Linked DNA regions of Methylosarcina fibrata AML-C10. The protein of the gene in region 1 interacts with the protein of each later gene in a pairwise test. Links are inferred from orthologs where the notes say so. Each region holds a gene or a part of one and is shown in the gene's direction. Other genes may lie near its edges. The genes, in order: A3OW_RS0105885, ftsZ and A3OW_RS0115090.

Region 1 (4,267 bases):
GACCGGGTACGGGAAAATTTCCATAAGATGCGCAATGCGAGCGTTCCCGACATGATCGATAACGCCATCACGACAACGATGTCGCGCACGGTGATTACGCACTTGATGACGCAACTGATGGTGTTGGCGATGTTTTTTTTCGGTGGCGAAGCGCTGCATAATTTTGCGTTGGCACTGACCATAGGCATCATATTCGGCATTTACTCGTCCGTTCTCGTTGCAAGTCCTATCTTGCTGTGGCTGGGTGTGTCGAGGAAAGATCTGATGGCACCGGTCAAAGAGGGTGCGGAGATCGACAATCGTCCTTAATCAACCGCTTCTTCGAGACAATATCGTTTGCTGTCTTCGAAATAGGGGACAGATCGGATATAATGGCCGATTAACTTAATTTATAATCTGGAGTTTCAAAAGCAATGGCGATAGAACGCACTTTCTCAATCATTAAACCGGATGCCGTAGCCAGGAACGTGATCGGCGAAATTTACAGCCGTTTCGAGAAGAACGGCCTGAAAATCGTCGCCGCGAAAATGGTTCATCTGACCCAGGCTCAGGCTGAAGGATTTTATGCGGTGCACAAAGAGCGTCCTTTCTTCAGGGATCTGGTTTCCTTCATGATTTCGGGTCCGGTGATGATGCAGGTTTTGGAAGGCGAAAATGCGATTCTGAAAAATCGCGACATCATGGGCGCCACCAACCCGAAGGATGCAGCGCCCGGCACCATCCGCGCCGATTTCGCCAACAGCATCGACGAAAACGCCGTGCACGGCTCGGATGCGGCGGAAACGGCCAAAGAAGAAATCGCTTTCTTTTTCTCGGATAATGAACTCTGCCCCCGCACCCGATAAAACTCAATCCGTCAACCTGCTCGACTTCGACAGAAAGGGCCTGGAGGCTTTTTTTGCCGTTCTGGGGGAAAAGCCGTTTCGGGCGACTCAGTTGATGAAGTGGATCTATCAGGAAGGCGTCGACGATTTCGACCGGATGACCAACCTGAGCAAACCGCTGCGCTCCTATCTGGCCGAGCATGGCCACATCGCCACCCCGGAAGTCGTCGTCGAGCAAATCGCTTCCGACGGCACCCGGAAATGGGCGATGCAGACCCACTGCGGCAACCGCGTCGAAACGGTGTTCATTCCCGAAGAAGGGCGGGGCACGCTGTGCGTGTCCTCGCAGATCGGCTGCGCGCTGGCCTGCTCGTTTTGCTCGACCGCACAACAGGGCTTCAACCGCAATCTCGGCACCTCGGAAATCATCGGCCAGTTGCTGGTGGCGCAAAGACGCCTCGGCCCGGATAAAAAGATCACCAATGTGGTCATGATGGGCATGGGCGAGCCGCTGCTCAATTTCGACAACGTCGTCGCGGCGATGCATCTGATGATGGACGATTTCGCGTTCGGCCTGTCCAAGCGCCGGGTGACCATCAGCACCTCGGGCGTGGTGCCGGCCATGTACCGGTTGACTCAGGTTTGCGACGTCAGTCTGGCGGTGTCGCTGCATGCGGTGACCGACGAACTTCGGGATCAACTGGTGCCGATCAATAAAAAATATCCGTTGAAGGAATTAATGGAGGCCTGCCGGGACAACGCCAAACTGGCTCCGAGGCGCACGATCACTTTCGAATACGTCATGCTCGACGGCGTCAACGATTCGATGGAAGACGCCCGCGGCCTGATCAAATTATTGAAAACGGTGCCGTCCAAGCTGAATCTGATACCGTTCAATCCGTTTCCGGGCTCGCCCTACCGGTGTTCGAGCAATCATACGATTCACCGCTTCAAAACCTTATTGAACGAGGCGGGGATCGTCACCACGGTCAGAAAGACCAGGGGCGACGACATCGATGCGGCCTGCGGGCAACTGGTCGGCAAGGTCGACGATAAAAGCCGTCGGCATCTTAAACTGAAAGCAATGGGGTTCGACAGTGCGGCCTGATCTATTTCCTCGATTCATACTTCCGGCGCTGATGATTGCCGTGCTGACCGCTTGCGCTTCATTGGGCGAAACCGGCGCCAAAAAAAAGGAAAAGGCGGATACCTACTTGCAGTTGGGCGTACGCTACATGAATCTGAACAAGCTGGATATTGCGAAAGAGAATCTGGAAAAGGCGGTCGACTACGATTCGGGCAATGCCGAGGCGCACAATTCCCTGGCGTTCTTGTATGAAAAAATGAAGCAGTACGACGACGCCGAAAACGAATACGAAACTGCGCTGAACTTGAATCCGGACGACGTCAGAGTGCAGAATAACTTCGGCCGCTTTTTATGCGACCGCGGCGAGACCGACAAAGGCTTGGCCCTGTTGGCCCAGGCGGGTTCCGATCCGTTAAACGAACGGCCGTGGATTGCCCTGACCAATGCCGGCCGCTGCCTCTTGAACAAAGGCGACAGAGCAAAGGCCGAACCGTATTTGCGGCAGGCCCTGGAGTCGAGCAAAGCCTATGCGCCGGCTCTGGCGGGCATGCAAAAGATCAGTTATCAAAAAGGCGATCTGTGGGCCGCCAAAGGCTTCCTGGAACGCTATTTGAGCGTTGCCTCCCATACGCCGGAAACCTTGTTCGTCGCTTTTCAAACGGAGCGCGCCCTGGGCAATACCGACCGGGCGAAAGAATATCGAAACCTGTTACTGGAAAAATTTCCCCTTTCGAACGAAGCAAACAAGATCCGGTCCATTTCCGAGTAACCGCCCGTCCAACGCATGGCAAACAATATACAAGCAATCCGAGGAATGCACGACGTGCTTCCAGACCAGACGCCGCTTTGGCAGCATGCCGAGCAAATCATCCGGGAAGTGCTCGCAGGCTATGGGTATCGCGAGATTCGTCTGCCGATCGTGGAAAAAACCGAACTTTTCAAACGTTCGATCGGTGAAGTCACCGACATCGTTGAAAAGGAAATGTATACCTTCGACGACCGCAACGGCGATTCGTTGACCCTGCGCCCCGAAGGCACCGCAGGCTGCCTTAGGGCCTGTCTCGAACACGGACTGATCCATAATCAAGTGCAAAGATTATGGTATTACGGCCCGATGTATCGCCACGAACGTCCGCAAAAAGGGCGCTACCGGCAGTTCTATCAACTGGGCGTTGAAACTTACGGTCTGGCCGGCCCCGATATCGATGCGGAACTGATTTTAATCATGCATCGGCTGTGGAACCGGCTCGGCGTGCGGAGCAAAGTCAAATTGCAACTGAATTCGCTGGGCACTTTGCAGGAAAGGGCCGTGTACCGGGACAGCCTGGTGGATTATTTCCGCCGGCACCTGGAACAACTGGACGTCGACAGCCTGCGCCGTCTGGACGCCAATCCGTTGCGGATCCTCGACACCAAAAACCCGGCAATGAAGGCCGTGGTGGAGGCCGCTCCGGTCTTGATGGATTATCTGGGAGAGGACAGCCTGGGTCATTTTGACGCCTTGCGGTCGATTCTCGACGATCTGGGCATCGAGTACGAAATCAATTACCGCCTGGTCCGCGGACTGGATTATTACGGCAAGACCGTTTTCGAATGGGTGACCGACGAACTGGGTTCCCAGGGCACCGTATGCGCCGGCGGCCGCTACGACGGCCTGATCGAACAATTGGGCGGAAGAGCCAGTCATGCGGTGGGGTTTGCGATGGGCATGGAACGTTTGCTGGCGCTGATGGAAACGCTCGATCAGATTTCGGTAGCCGGGGACGTGGACGTTTACCTGATTCGGGTCGGCGAAAAAGCCGAGCGGGAAGGATTGCGGTTGGCCGAAACGTTCAGGAATGAAATTCCTTCGTTAAAACTTCAGCTTCATTGCGGCGGCGGCAATTTCAAAAGCCAGTTTAAAAAAGCCGACAAGTCGGGCGCCGAATTCGCCGTCATTCTGGGAGAGGATGAGGTTGCGGAAGGCAAGGTCGGGCTTAAATCCTTACGCGGGGAAAACGACTCGACCGGTCTCCAGCAAACGTTATCCCGAGATGAAGCGATTGCCTTTTTAACCGGCCGTTTCGGAAAATCCAGTTAACCGTTCACACATTCAATCGAGGACAACAGTGGCTATTTACGATACAGAAGAAGAACAGCTTGAAGCATTGAAAAGATGGTGGAAAGAGAACGGTCCGGCATCGATTATCGGAGTGGCGTTGGGCATCGCTCTGATCGTGGGCTGGAACTTTTGGCAGACTCACCGGCAGGAAAAAGCCGAACAGGCCTCGAATCTTTACACCCAGTACCTGAAAGCCGTTGCGGAAAACAAAAAAGAGTCGGCCGAAAAGCTCGGCCAGCGTCTGCAGCAAGAGTT
Region 2 (6,042 bases), 2.6 Mb from region 1 along the record:
AAAACCCGGGACGAACTGGTCAAGGCACTGGCTTTGGCGGCCTCCTACCGCTGCGACGTCTATGCGGAAGCCTGGGTGACCGGCAAGGAATATACCGTGGCGATCCTGAACGGCGAGTCCTTGCCGCCCATTCGCCTGGAAACCCCGAACGAGTTTTACGATTACGATGCCAAATACGCGGCAACGACCACGCAATACCATTGCCCTTGCGGACTCGACCCGGATCGGGAGGAACAATTGAAAAAACTGGCGGAAACCGCCGGTAAGGTTGTCGGCGTCAAAGGTTGGGCGCGAGTGGACGTGTTTATCGATCAGTCGGGTCAATCCCAACTGATTGAAATCAACACCGTTCCGGGCATGACCGATCACAGCCTGGTGCCGATGGCCGCGAAGCAGGCCGGGATAGATTTTGACGATCTGGCCTGGCGCATACTCGAAACCAGCCTGATCCGGGATTGAGCCGGAACTATTGAATTGGGAATGATTTGTTTAGCAGTTCTTATGAGTCATTGCATTCGCCCGCGGATGCCGGTTGCCGAATCGGTCTTGGGAATGGATTGATGCAGGCAGTGAAAATAGTGGCAACTCTGTTGTTGCTGGCAGGCGTGATATGGATTTACGGTTATAAACTCAAGAAATACGGAAACGAAGCGATTCCGATCAAATATGTAAGAACCGAAGGTGTATTTCAGCATATCAGTAAAGACGAAATAAAAAGGATTCTGCTGCCGTTGGTCAAAACCGGAATACTGACCGCCGATATGCAGGCCATACACAATGCAGTAGGCCAACTGCCGTGGGTGGATACGGTTTCGGTCAAGAGGGTGTGGCCCGATGCGATCGATATCCGGATCAAGGAAAAAAAACCTTACGCGCGTTGGGGAGAGAACAGTTTGATAAATGAACAAGGCGTGATTTTCACCCCCGACAACGTAGATCAGTTTCAATCGCTGACCTTGCTGAACGGTCCGGAAAAGCAGCAAATCAAAGCGCTGGAAATCATGAAAGGAGTGAAAACGGCATTGGCGGACCAGTCCATGGAAATGGTGGAGTTCGATATCAACAACCGATGGTCATGGAAAATCAGGTTGGCGACCGGAATGGAAATATTGTTGGGAAGGACGGATCAACTGATGAAATTACAACGGTTTTTAAGAACCCTGGCCCTTCTGGGCGAAGACAGAGTCAAGGCGATGTCGGTGGTTGATTTGAGATACCCGAACGGATATGCGGTTTCATGGAGGCCTGGAAGCGAAAAGGTGGATTGGGAAAAGATGGCAAACCCGCAGCAAACGACAGACAGGCAACCGGAAACAGCGACAAAGAGTAAACAAAATGGCAAAAAAAACAGAACGTAATTTAATAGTCGGGTTGGACATCGGCACTACCAAGGTTGCCGCTATTGTGGGTGAGCTTACCAGTGAAGGTCACATTGAGGTTATCGGCATCGGTTCGGCTCCGTCCCGAGGATTAAAGAAAGGCGTCGTGGTCAATCTGGAGTCGACGGTCACTTCCATTCAAAGGGCCATCGAAGAAGCCGAATTGATGGCGGGCTGTCAGATTAAATCGGTGTTCGCCGGCATTGCCGGCAGTCATATCCGCAGCCTGAACTCTCACGGTATTGTCGCGATCAAGGACAAGGAGGTGACTCAGTACGACATCGACCGGGTCATCGATTCGGCCCGAGCGGTGGCGATTCCGGCGGATCAGAAGATATTGCACATTTTGCCCCAGGAGTTCGTGATCGATCTTCAGGAAGGCATTAAAGAGCCGGTCGGCATGTCGGGCATTCGTCTCGAAGCCAAGGTTCATATGGTGACCAGCAGCGTCAGCGCGCAGCAGAACATCATCAAATGCATCCGCCGATGCGGATTGGAAGTCGATGACATCGTTCTGGAGCAACTGGCCTCCTGTACCGCGGTACTGACCGAAGACGAAAAGGAACTGGGCGTCTGTCTGATCGACATCGGCGGCGGGACCACGGACATCGCCATTTTCGTCGATGGCGCCATCAAGCATACCGCCGTCATTCCGATCGCCGGGGATCAGGTAACGAACGACATAGCCGTCGCCTTGCGTACGCCGACGGTCAATGCGGAAGAAATCAAAAGAAAATACGCCTGTGCTCTCACTCAACTGGCCAGCGTTGAAGGAGCCATTGAAGTGCCGAGCATCGGCGATCGGGCGCCGCGAAAGATTTCCACTCAGAATCTGGCCGAAATCATCGAGCCGCGGTATGAAGAACTGATGTTGCTGGTGCAGTCCGAGCTCAGGCGCAGCGGTTATGAAGAATTGATTGCCGCCGGTATCGTATTGACCGGAGGCAGTGCAAAAGTGATGGGATTGATCGAACTGGCCGAGGAGATTTTCCATATGCCGGTACGAATGGGAGTGCCACAGAATGTCACTGGGCTGGCGGAGGTCGTAAAGAATCCGATCCATGCCACAGGAGTAGGTTTGTTAATGTACGGAAAGGAGCATCAAGTTTTAGGAAAAAGTGTAGATTTTGAAAGCGGTGGATGGCTTTCAAAGATAAGAAATTGGTTTCAAGGTAATTTTTGATTTAGTTTTTTAAGGGGCAGCGGCAATGAAATACGAATTGATGGATATGTGTAGCGAAACAGCGGTTATCAAGGTAATCGGTGTCGGGGGTGGCGGCGGCAATGCAGTCAGCCACATGGTGGGCAGTCATATAGAAGGTGTTGAGTTCATCTGTGCCAACACCGACGCTCAGGCATTAAGAAAGTTGAACGTAAGTACGATTATTCAGTTGGGAGTCGAACTTACCAAAGGTTTGGGAGCAGGCACGAATCCGGAAATAGGAAAACAGGCGGCAGAAGAAAACCGCGAGCGCATCAAGGAAGTGCTGCAAGGCGCGGACATGGTGTTCTTAACCGCCGGCATGGGCGGTGGAACGGGTACCGGAGCCATTCCGGTGATTGCCGGCATTGCACGCGAAATGGGTATTCTGACGGTGGCGGTCGTGACCAAACCGTTTCTGTTCGAAGGCAAAAAGAAGCAGGCGATCGCCGAACAGGGCATTGCGGAGCTTGAGAGATACGTGGATTCGTTGATTACGATACCCAACCAGAAATTATTGCCGGTTCTGGGCAATAACGTGTCGCTGGTCAACGCGTTCAAGGCGGCTAACGATATTTTGCTGGACGCCGTACAGGGCATTACTCAGTTGATCGTGCATCCCGGCATGATCAACGTCGATTTTGCCGACGTCAAGACCGTGATGACCGGAATGGGAGCGGCCATTATGGGTACGGGCTCCGCATCCGGCGATCAGCGCGCCCGGGAAGCGGCCGAAAAAGCCATCGCCTGCCCTCTGCTGGAAGACATCAACCTGCAGGGTGCCAAAGGCATTCTGGTGAACATTACCGCCTCGGACATGGGCATTGCCGAGTTTGACGAAGTGGGCAGCATCGTCCATGAATTTGCCTCGGAAGATGCGATCATCAAAATCGGTACGGCCATCGATCCGGCTTTGGGCGATGAAATCAAGGTGACCGTAGTCGCAACCGGCATGGGCTTGCCTCGTCAGATGCAGAAAGCTCCGGTAAAACTGGTGCAGAAAGCCTCGGCCGGCGAAGTCAGTTACAGCGAGTTCGATAAACCGACCATCATCCGGAACAAATCGGAAAGCAGGGAAACCCGTTTCGGCGTTCCGCCTAAAAACGACGACAACCTGGATTATCTGGATATTCCAGCTTTCTTGAGGCGTCAGGCCGACTGATCGGGCAAACGATGAAAAAACCAAGGAGATGAACGAACAGTAGATCCGGTTTCTTTTCAACGCCTATTTTTGACGGATACCCTGCAGGATTGGCCTCCTGCGGGGTATCGTTGAATAAAGTAGACGGTCGGGAAGTCCCGTCCCTTTACCTCTTACGGGGCGGATCATGATAAAATTCAATCTCTAGCTCCCTATCCCTGACCTTTTATAGTTATGATCAAACAACGAACTTTAAAAAATACCATCAGAGCCACAGGCGTAGGCCTGCATACCGGCGAGAAAGTGTATTTAACGTTACGTCCTGCCGAACCCAACACCGGCATTCGTTTCCGCCGGGTGGATTTGCCCGAACCGGTCACCATTCAAGCTTCTCCTGTCAACGTCGGCGAAACGGTGCTCTCAACCACGCTGGTTTCGGGCAACGTCAAAATCTCCACGATCGAACACCTGCTTTCGGCTTTTGCCGGTCTCGGCATCGACAATGCGATTATCGACGTCAGCGCGGCCGAAGTTCCCATTATGGACGGCAGCGCCGGGCCTTTCGTGTTTTTACTGCAATCGGCCGGGGTCGAAGAACAGGACTGCCCGAAGGAATACATTCGCATCAAGCGCAGTATTCGGGTGGAAGACGGAGACAAATGGGCGGCTTTCGATCCGTTCGACGGATTCAAAGTCACCTTCACGATCGATTTCGAACATCCGGCTTTCAAAAAACACGTCAAAACCGCCACCATGGATTTTTCTTCCACCACGTTCGTGAAGGAAGTCAGCCGGGCACGGACTTTCGGTTTTATGAAGGATATCGACATGCTGCGGCAAAACAACCTGGCTCTGGGCGGGAGCCTGGACAACGCCATTGTTGTCGATGAAGACAAGATTCTGAATGAAGACGGCCTGCGCTATGCCGACGAATTCGTCAAGCACAAGATTCTTGATGCAATCGGAGACTTATACCTTCTGGGGCACAGTCTGATCGGCGAGTTCACCGGCTATAAATCGGGGCATGGCCTGAACAATCAACTTCTCCGGACCTTGTTGAACGAAAGGGACGCCTGGGAAATGATTACTTTTTCCAATGAAGAAGAGGCGCCCATTTCGTTTATGCGTTCAGCCGTGTCGCCGCGGCCGGCGGCCTAAGATCCGGTTCGATTTTCCCCGGCACGGAGTCAGCGGGGCTGGGGATTCACCTCTTTCCTTTCACCTTCGGGTTTCCTGTCATACACCTCAGCGTTCTGCCTGTCAAAAAGCGCGCCCAAAATTCGTGTATCGGGCGGCGGGTATCCAGGGAGACAGCGGGGCTTTACAGCCTGGCCAGGGTCGCGCTTAATTTTTGCAGCGCCCGTTTCAATTCCTCGTCGGCAATATTTTCGCTGTGGTTTCGGATTAACAGGATGTTTTCCGGCGATGGAACATGCGGTTTTTCAATGCTCTTTTTTTCAGGGTCGAACCGGTCCGCAAGAATGCGAATCTGCAAACTTTCTGCCGCAGGTTCATCCGTCGAGGCAATGGCCGTCAATAAGTCATTGTTATAGAATCGGATCTGGGAAGCCCATGCCGCCGAATCGGTATAAATCAGCAATTTTTTGTCATTTTTTACACAATGAAAAACATGCCGGGACAAGGGAGGCGGCAATACCCCGCGGATTCGGTCGAGCATGCGTTGTTGTTGCTCCAACTGGCTCGAATATTGCGCGAGCAGCCGATTGGGAAAGGACGCTGCGGTTTGGAAAGGCATCGGGAACAGGCCAAATCAAAAATCACATCATCCTATGGGGCGATGGGTTTGGCAAGGAAATTTGAGCGCCTTATCCCAGGATTATGAAAGAACGGCGTACGATAGGCGGCAAGATCCAGCCATTTTTGACAAGAACGATTTCATTGGCCTCTCTGCGGCAGGAAAACGCCTCTGTAAAAGCTATTGAAAGCGGTAGGTGAACCACAACCGGAAATTGCGGCCGTCCTGCGGGACGGTATTGATCCGCGTTTCATCGCCGGCGGGATGCTCGTAACGGCTGTCGAACAGATTGTAGAGAGAAGCCGACAGCTCGAAGCCGGGCGCCAGCCGGGCGGCGGTCATCGTTAAATTGGTGACCTGATAATCCGAAGCGCGTAATTCGCTTTTTGTTTTACGTTCCCCGACATATTGCCATTCGACGCCGAGTCTGATTTTATCCAGCCAGACCGGCATCGATAAATTCAATTTGCCGAGATGACGCGGCGAGTTGCTCAGCCAGCAGCCCTGCAAATCGTCCATCGCGTAGGTAAAGGTATAGCTGCCGCGCAAACGCACGCCGCTGTCC
Region 3 (6,158 bases), 2.0 Mb from region 1 along the record:
AGAGCTTGAGCGTTTTTTCCGGTCAGACGTACTGCCGTTCCAGAGCCGCCGGCTGCGCCATGAAAAACTTTTTAAACCACGGCATGAAGCTCGCGGTGATCGGAATCGAATAAAAACAGTAGATCGCGGCCGCTTCACCGGTGCTGACGCCGAACAGCCATTGCGGCATGAACAGCGTCAGAAGCGCCATCACGCAGTGGTAGCTGGCGATTTTCCAGTTGTTTTTCCAGACGAAGCCGCTGAACGCCAAACCGAACAGGGAGCCCCAGGTAACCGCCAGGCCGAAGGCGCTGGGGATGGAGTAGCCGATATGGTATTTGCCCATGAACAGGCAGGCGATCATGTTGCCGATGAAGTTCGGTTGAATTGAGCCCAATTGCCATTCTTTCGGCAGAAAGGTAAAAATCAGGAAAGGTCCGCTCAGCGCCAAACCGAGTTGAAAGGCGCGTTTCAGCGCGGTCGGGTCGGAGGAGTAGGTCGCCAGCGCCGGCATGATCGCGAGCGCCTGAAGGCTGATATGGTAAGTCGACAGCTCGCTGAGAAACAGATTGGTGCCGTAACCGCACTCGTTGGCGACGGGGTAGGCGAAATACTGGATGAGTTCCATCAGCGAAAAATGGAAGATCGCATAAGCTCGCGCCGTTCTGACCCAAAACGCTTCCTCTTTGTCGAGAAAAGTGATTCCCGAGGCGGCAAAGCCGATAATGCCCAGCCCCAGCGACATGTTTGCACTAAAACACATAGCTAATCCTATAATTTTGAACGATGATCGACAGAAGACGCCGGCCTTGCAGCCGGCAGACAGTTATTCTAATTGTTGTTTCAGATTCTGGAGAAACAATGGCCGTTCAAGAGCGGCTGTTCCTATTTCAATCGTTAAAAAAGGCGTGAGGAAAATTCGGCACGCCTTTAATAAAATCGCGGTGTCGCCGGGAAAGCCGAATCGGAAAGAAGGCGGCTTCGGCAGGAGATTCGGAATGACTGGATCAGGCTTTTACCGCGTTAACAATTTCATTGAAAGCTTCGACTTTGGCCTTGCCGATTTTAGCCAGGTCGATGCCGGTGTCGACGATCATTTTGCAAAGTCCGGGAGTCTTGTAGACGATCATGCCCAGATAGCCGATCACCGGAACGGCGATGACGGCGCCGATGAAACCGTGCAGGCCCACCAGACCCATCAATTTGATCAGCAGGGCTACGGCATCCAGAGGCAATAACACCATCGCTCCGAAATAAGTGATGACGACGAATGTGAATACCACAAAAACGACAAACTGAAGCAGTCTGACCAACGCGACGTTAACTTTTTTCATATACCTTTCAATTTCCTGAGAGAATTTCAAGTCCCGTTTAAACAAAGAAAGACGTTCGGCCGCAGGGTAATGGCCGATAAGTCCCGAATTTTATTGGGGCAATTATATCGAAAGCCGGCCGATTGATCCATCTTTATTCCTCGGCTTGTGGTTTGATGAAATAACGGTAGAGCAGAATGCCGGCTATGAAACCGCCCAGATGCGCCCACCAGGCGACGTCGACCGAGACTCCCTTGAACACCACCGACGTGGTGGCGTTGTGCAACTGGATGATGACCCATATGCCCAAAAAGGCAATGGCCGGCACGTTGAAGATGAACGGAATGAAGGGGATCGGCAGCAGGATCACCCGGGCCATGGGGTAAAGAAAAAAATAGGCTCCCAGCACGCCGGCCAGGGCGCCGGACGCGCCCACGACCGGAATCTCCAGGGTCCGGTCGAAATACCACTGTAGATAAGTCGCGAACAGGCCGCACAGGATATAAAAAATCAGAAAACGAACCCGCCCCATGCGGTCTTCCACGTTATCGGCGAAAATCCACAAAAACCACATGTTGGTGATCAGGTGCAGCCAGTTGCCGTGCAAAAACAGGTTGGTCAGGAAGGAGAGATAGCCGTCGAACGGCAAACCCTGCGCCAGGGCCCAATCCGGATTGGAATAACGCAGCGGCACCATGCCGTACAAATGGATGAGCCGGTAGCTCACCTCGTAGGGTAGCCATTGCATGACGATGAAAATGACCGTGCAAACCACGATCAAAGACCAAGTGACGACAGGTCGGGAATGGCAGGGAGCGGTATCTCGAATCGGTATCATGGTTCCTTCTTGGTTACCCGGTTGCAGTGAGGCGCGCCGGAAATCGATCCGAATCCGGCCGATGCTCGTCGACTTAGCTTAACATCATAAATTTAAATGGCAATTCATGCATCTGTAAATCGTTTTTACCGGGCCCGGCCTTCGGGAATTGGGATACAATAACGCGCTTTACCCCGTTTTCTCCAATTTTAATCATACATGCAAACCGAAACCTTCGACCGGCCGCTTTCGTTTTCCGCGCTGTCTTTGCATCCGTCCTTGTTGAAGGCGCTTGATGAAGCCGGAATGGCTTCTCCCACGCCCGTGCAGCAACAGGCCGTTCCGCCGGCCCTGGTCCATAAGGATCTTTGCGTCAGCGCCGCCACCGGCAGCGGCAAAACCGCCGCCTTTCTGCTGCCCGTGCTGCACCGTGCGTTGGCCGAGGCCGCCGGGAAGGCCGGCCCTTTCGCGCTCATTCTGGCGCCCACCCGCGAACTGTCCCGCCAGATTTACGATCAATGCCGGCAATTGTCGGCATGGACCGGGCTCCGGACAGAACTGGTCACGGGGGGCGATGATTTCAAAAGCCAGCAGAAACGGCTTCGGCAAAAGCCGGACCTGATCATTGCGACTCCGGGACGCCTGCTGGAGCTGGCGAGCCAGGACACGCCCGACCTAAGCCGCCTGCGCATGCTGGTATTGGACGAGGCCGACCGCATGCTCGACATGGGTTTTAGCGACGAGGTGCTGGCCATCGTCGGCCGCTGCAATCCCGAAAGGCAAACCCTGCTGTTTTCGGCTACGCTCAATCACCGGGGCGTCAAGGGGATCGCCGACCGGATTTTGCAGGCTCCAGAGATCGTCGCCGTCAACACCCTGCACGAGGCGCACGCCCATATCGAGCAGCAGATCGTGCTCGCCGACGATCCGGTGCACAAACAAAAACTGCTGGCCTGGCTGTTGCTGAACGAGCCTTACGATAAAGCGCTGGTCTTCGCCAACAGCCGCCTTCAGGCCGAACGGCTGCAGGGGCCGTTGCGGGGGCAAAAGCTGCGCGTCGGCGTTCTTCACGGCGAAATGGAGCAAAAAGACCGCAACCGGGTCATGACCCTTTTGCGCGAGGGCGCGATTTCCGTTTTGCTGGCTACCGACCTGGCCGCACGCGGTCTGGACGTCGCGGGCATCGATTTGATCGTCAACTTCGACGTGCCGAGAAATGCGGTCGATTATACGCACCGCATCGGCCGTACGGGGCGCGCCGACGAAACCGGCCGCGCGATCACGCTGGTCGGTCCGGGCGAATGGAATTTGATGGCGGCGATCGAGCGGTATTTAAAACAGCGTTGCCAGCGCCGGACCATCAAGGAACTGGAGGGCGCCTATCAGGGGCCGAAACGGGTAAAGGCTTCCGGAAAGGCGGCCGGCAGCAAAAAGCCGGCCGCCGTGAAAAAAGCTGTGGCCGAAAAAATCAAAAAAAGGCACAGGGATACGAAAAATATCGGAAAACGGCGGGCGCCCAGCCGCAAGACACCGGAGTCAGCGGCGGAATGACGGCCAATCCGGAGCACATGCCTTCATGCTCTTCGGCCTTGCCCAGCAAAATGCCCGCCTATTTCCGCAAAAACAAATTGATCAGAAGGCTCAGGACGATGCTGACGATCAGCATCGACACGAACGGAATGAATACCACGCTTTTTTCGTTGTCGATACGGATATCGCCCGGCAACCGGCCGAACCAGTTCAGAAGGCCCGGTGCATAAGTCAAAATCAGCCCGACGACGATCAAAACGAGGCCGATCGACGTCAGTAATTTGCCAATGGTCATAAGACACTCTCCTCTGTCCGGTTGATTACGTTTTAAATTGATTAGATCGGGGAATCAGGCGAATGACTGCATTTTATTTAAATTGCGCCCACGGCGTAACGAAAAAGACGCCTATCGATCGTTGCCGACAGCGTATTCCGGCTGGGTATATCGAAGAAGGGGTTCGGATAGCAACGAGATAAGATGGGCCGGAAACAACAATGTCCAATGCTTTGTTTTAATGCTTTTCAAGGGTGGCTGTCATGCTCGAAATCGTTTCGCTGCCGGTGTTGACCGACAACTACATCCATATCCTTCATGATCCGGCGTCTCTGGAAACCGCCGCGGTCGATCCGGCGCTGGCGCCGCCGGTGCTGGAGTTTCTGGAGCGCAAGGGATGGCGCCTGACCGCCATCTTCAATACGCATCACCACTGGGACCACGTCAACGGCAATCTGGAGCTCAAACAGCAGACCGGTTGCACGATCATCGGGGGATACGAAGACCGGGACCGGATTCCCGGCATCGACCGCGCCGTTCGGGAGGGCGATACCGTTTCGCTGGGCCGGCACCGGGCCGGCATCCTGTTCACGCCCGGCCACACCCGGGGGCACATCGTTTATCATTTTGCCGAAGACCGGCTGCTTTTTTGCGGCGACACCTTGTTCGCCATGGGCTGCGGCCGCCTGTTCGAAGGCACCGCCGAACAAATGTGGCATTCTTTACAGAAGTTGAAAGTCCTGCCCGGCGATACCCGGATCTATTGCACTCACGAATACACCCAGGCGAACGGACGCTTTGCGTTGACGGTGGAGCCCGAAAATCCCGCGCTGCAAAGACGGATGGAAGAGGTCGAACGGCTGCGGCGGCAAAACCGGCCGACCGTGCCGACCACCGTGGCGGAAGAGCTGGCGACCAATCCGTTTTTCCGGGAAGACAGCCCGGAATTGCAAAAACACGTCGGCATGAGCCGGCGGCCGCCGATGGACGTTTTTGCCGAAACCCGGCGGCTGAAGGACCGTTTTTGAGCGCTTGTCGGCAACAGGCAAGGATTCGGGCGATGCCGGTATCGTGGACGGTTCCAACTGTTAGGGGGCTGGGCCGTAGAAGACCTGCCCGGTTTCAAAACCGGGCAGGTCTTCCTTATCGTAGTGGTAGGGTACGCACCGCGTACCATTAGGAGCTTGATATTCAGTATGTCTTGATAAAGGTACGCGGTGCGTACCCTACCACTGCCATTCAAGGCTTCATGTTCAAGAGCTCCTGAACGAACGGAGAGACGGACTGCAGGACCACGCCCTGGTTCATCAGCCGGTGCAGCAGCCTGATGCCTCGGGTATCGACGAAGCTGACCGCGGCGACGTCGATGTACATGCAGCCGGGTATCGTACCTAGGCCGCTGACGGCGGTTTCCAGTTCCTTGACCCACGGACCCACCAAACGCCCCTCGACGACCAGCAGTCTTTCGGCCGACGCATTCTCTACGGAAGTAATTTTAAGCATGATTGTCTGGTTTCCTATCGTTCATAACATAACAATCGACAGGCGAAATGCATGCCAGGTGCCCCGGTTGAATAAAATTAAAGAACAATCGCTTGTTTTTTCGTCACCTTATCGGTTCCAACTCGTCTGTAAGGAGAGTCTTTCGGCAGCGCTTGTCCTCAATTATTGACGGCCTCTGCAACTATTGGCGGGATTCTCTGGCAATGTTCAGTTTTTTCATCCGATAGCGGAGCGTGCTGGGATTCAGGCCCAGTATCCTGGCGGCGCCTTTTTCGCCTTCGACGATCCAGCCGGTCTGTTCCAGCACGGCTTCGATGTGTTGTTTTTCGACCGCTTCCAGCCGGCCGTCTTCCGGCATGGACAGCGGAATTCCGGCGGCCGGAGCCGATCCGGGCAGCAGGCCCGAATCGATTTCGAGGATCGGGTCGTCGCAAAGAATGATGGCGCGTTCGACGACGTTTTCCAGTTCCCGGATATTGCCGGGCCAGTGGTAGGCGTGCAGGCGGCGCAGCGAGGCCTCGCCGATGCCTTCGACACGCTTGTCCAGCCGCCTGGAAAACTTGTTGATCAGATAGGACACCAGCAATGGAATGTCTTCGGTTCGCTCCCTTAACGGCGGGGTGAACACCGGAAAAACGTTGAGCCGGTAATAGAGATCGTCCCGGAAGGTTTTTTCCGCAACCGCCTGCAAGAGATTGCGGTTGGTGGCGGCGATGACGCGCACGTCGACCTTGATCGGCGC

The links.
Region 2: the proteins of A3OW_RS0105885 (region 1) and ftsZ interact in binary tests that used the Escherichia coli proteins (3 or more experiments, as listed by UniProt). The link is inferred for Methylosarcina fibrata AML-C10 from one-to-one orthologs.
Region 3: the proteins of A3OW_RS0105885 (region 1) and A3OW_RS0115090 interact in binary tests that used the Escherichia coli proteins (3 or more experiments, as listed by UniProt). The link is inferred for Methylosarcina fibrata AML-C10 from one-to-one orthologs.

The regions. Positions count from the first base shown.
Region 1 is NZ_KB889965.1:1,212,534-1,216,800, reverse strand. What follows is about bases 1-2,875. They hold A3OW_RS0105885 (bifunctional tRNA (adenosine(37)-C2)-methyltransferase TrmG/ribosomal RNA large subunit methyltransferase RlmN), read left to right. Parts: upstream 1-819; coding sequence 820-1,932; downstream 1,933-2,875. Other genes in these bases: hisS (histidine--tRNA ligase), read left to right, coding at 2,696-2,875; pilW (type IV pilus biogenesis/stability protein PilW), read left to right, coding at 1,922-2,680; ndk (nucleoside-diphosphate kinase), read left to right, coding at 414-845; secF (protein translocase subunit SecF), read left to right, coding at 1-309. Outside these bases: more of hisS, read left to right, coding at 2,876-3,991; A3OW_RS0105870 (YfgM family protein), read left to right, coding at 4,020-4,267.
Region 2 is NZ_KB889965.1:3,800,188-3,806,229, forward strand. The notes cover bases 1,827-4,664. They hold ftsZ (cell division protein FtsZ), read left to right. Parts: upstream 1,827-2,587; coding sequence 2,588-3,742; downstream 3,743-4,664. Other genes in these bases: ftsA (cell division protein FtsA), read left to right, coding at 1,827-2,562; lpxC (UDP-3-O-acyl-N-acetylglucosamine deacetylase), read left to right, coding at 3,956-4,664. In the rest of the region: A3OW_RS0117740 (D-alanine--D-alanine ligase), read left to right, coding at 1-459; A3OW_RS0117745 (cell division protein FtsQ/DivIB), read left to right, coding at 561-1,358; more of ftsA, read left to right, coding at 1,336-1,826; more of lpxC, read left to right, coding at 4,665-4,879; A3OW_RS0117765 (DciA family protein), read right to left, coding at 5,043-5,477; A3OW_RS25410 (TonB-dependent receptor plug domain-containing protein), read right to left, coding at 5,658-6,042. UniProt on the Escherichia coli protein: Essential cell division protein that forms a contractile ring structure (Z ring) at the future cell division site. The regulation of the ring assembly controls the timing and the location of cell division.
Region 3 is NZ_KB889965.1:3,215,409-3,221,566, reverse strand. What follows is about bases 1,541-4,494. They hold A3OW_RS0115090 (DEAD/DEAH box helicase), read left to right. Parts: upstream 1,541-2,328; coding sequence 2,329-3,660; downstream 3,661-4,494. Other genes in these bases: gloB (hydroxyacylglutathione hydrolase), read left to right, coding at 4,177-4,494; A3OW_RS0115085 (DUF2905 domain-containing protein), read right to left, coding at 3,719-3,934; A3OW_RS0115100 (rhomboid family intramembrane serine protease), read right to left, coding at 1,541-2,130. Outside these bases: A3OW_RS0115110 (DUF5765 domain-containing protein), read right to left, coding at 23-742; A3OW_RS0115105 (hypothetical protein), read right to left, coding at 987-1,313; more of A3OW_RS0115100, read right to left, coding at 1,447-1,540; more of gloB, read left to right, coding at 4,495-4,941; A3OW_RS0115075 (STAS domain-containing protein), read right to left, coding at 5,153-5,416; A3OW_RS0115070 (sigma-54-dependent Fis family transcriptional regulator), read right to left, coding at 5,598-6,158. UniProt on the Escherichia coli protein: DEAD-box RNA helicase involved in the assembly of the 50S ribosomal subunit at low temperature. Exhibits RNA-stimulated ATP hydrolysis and RNA unwinding activity. Acts before DeaD.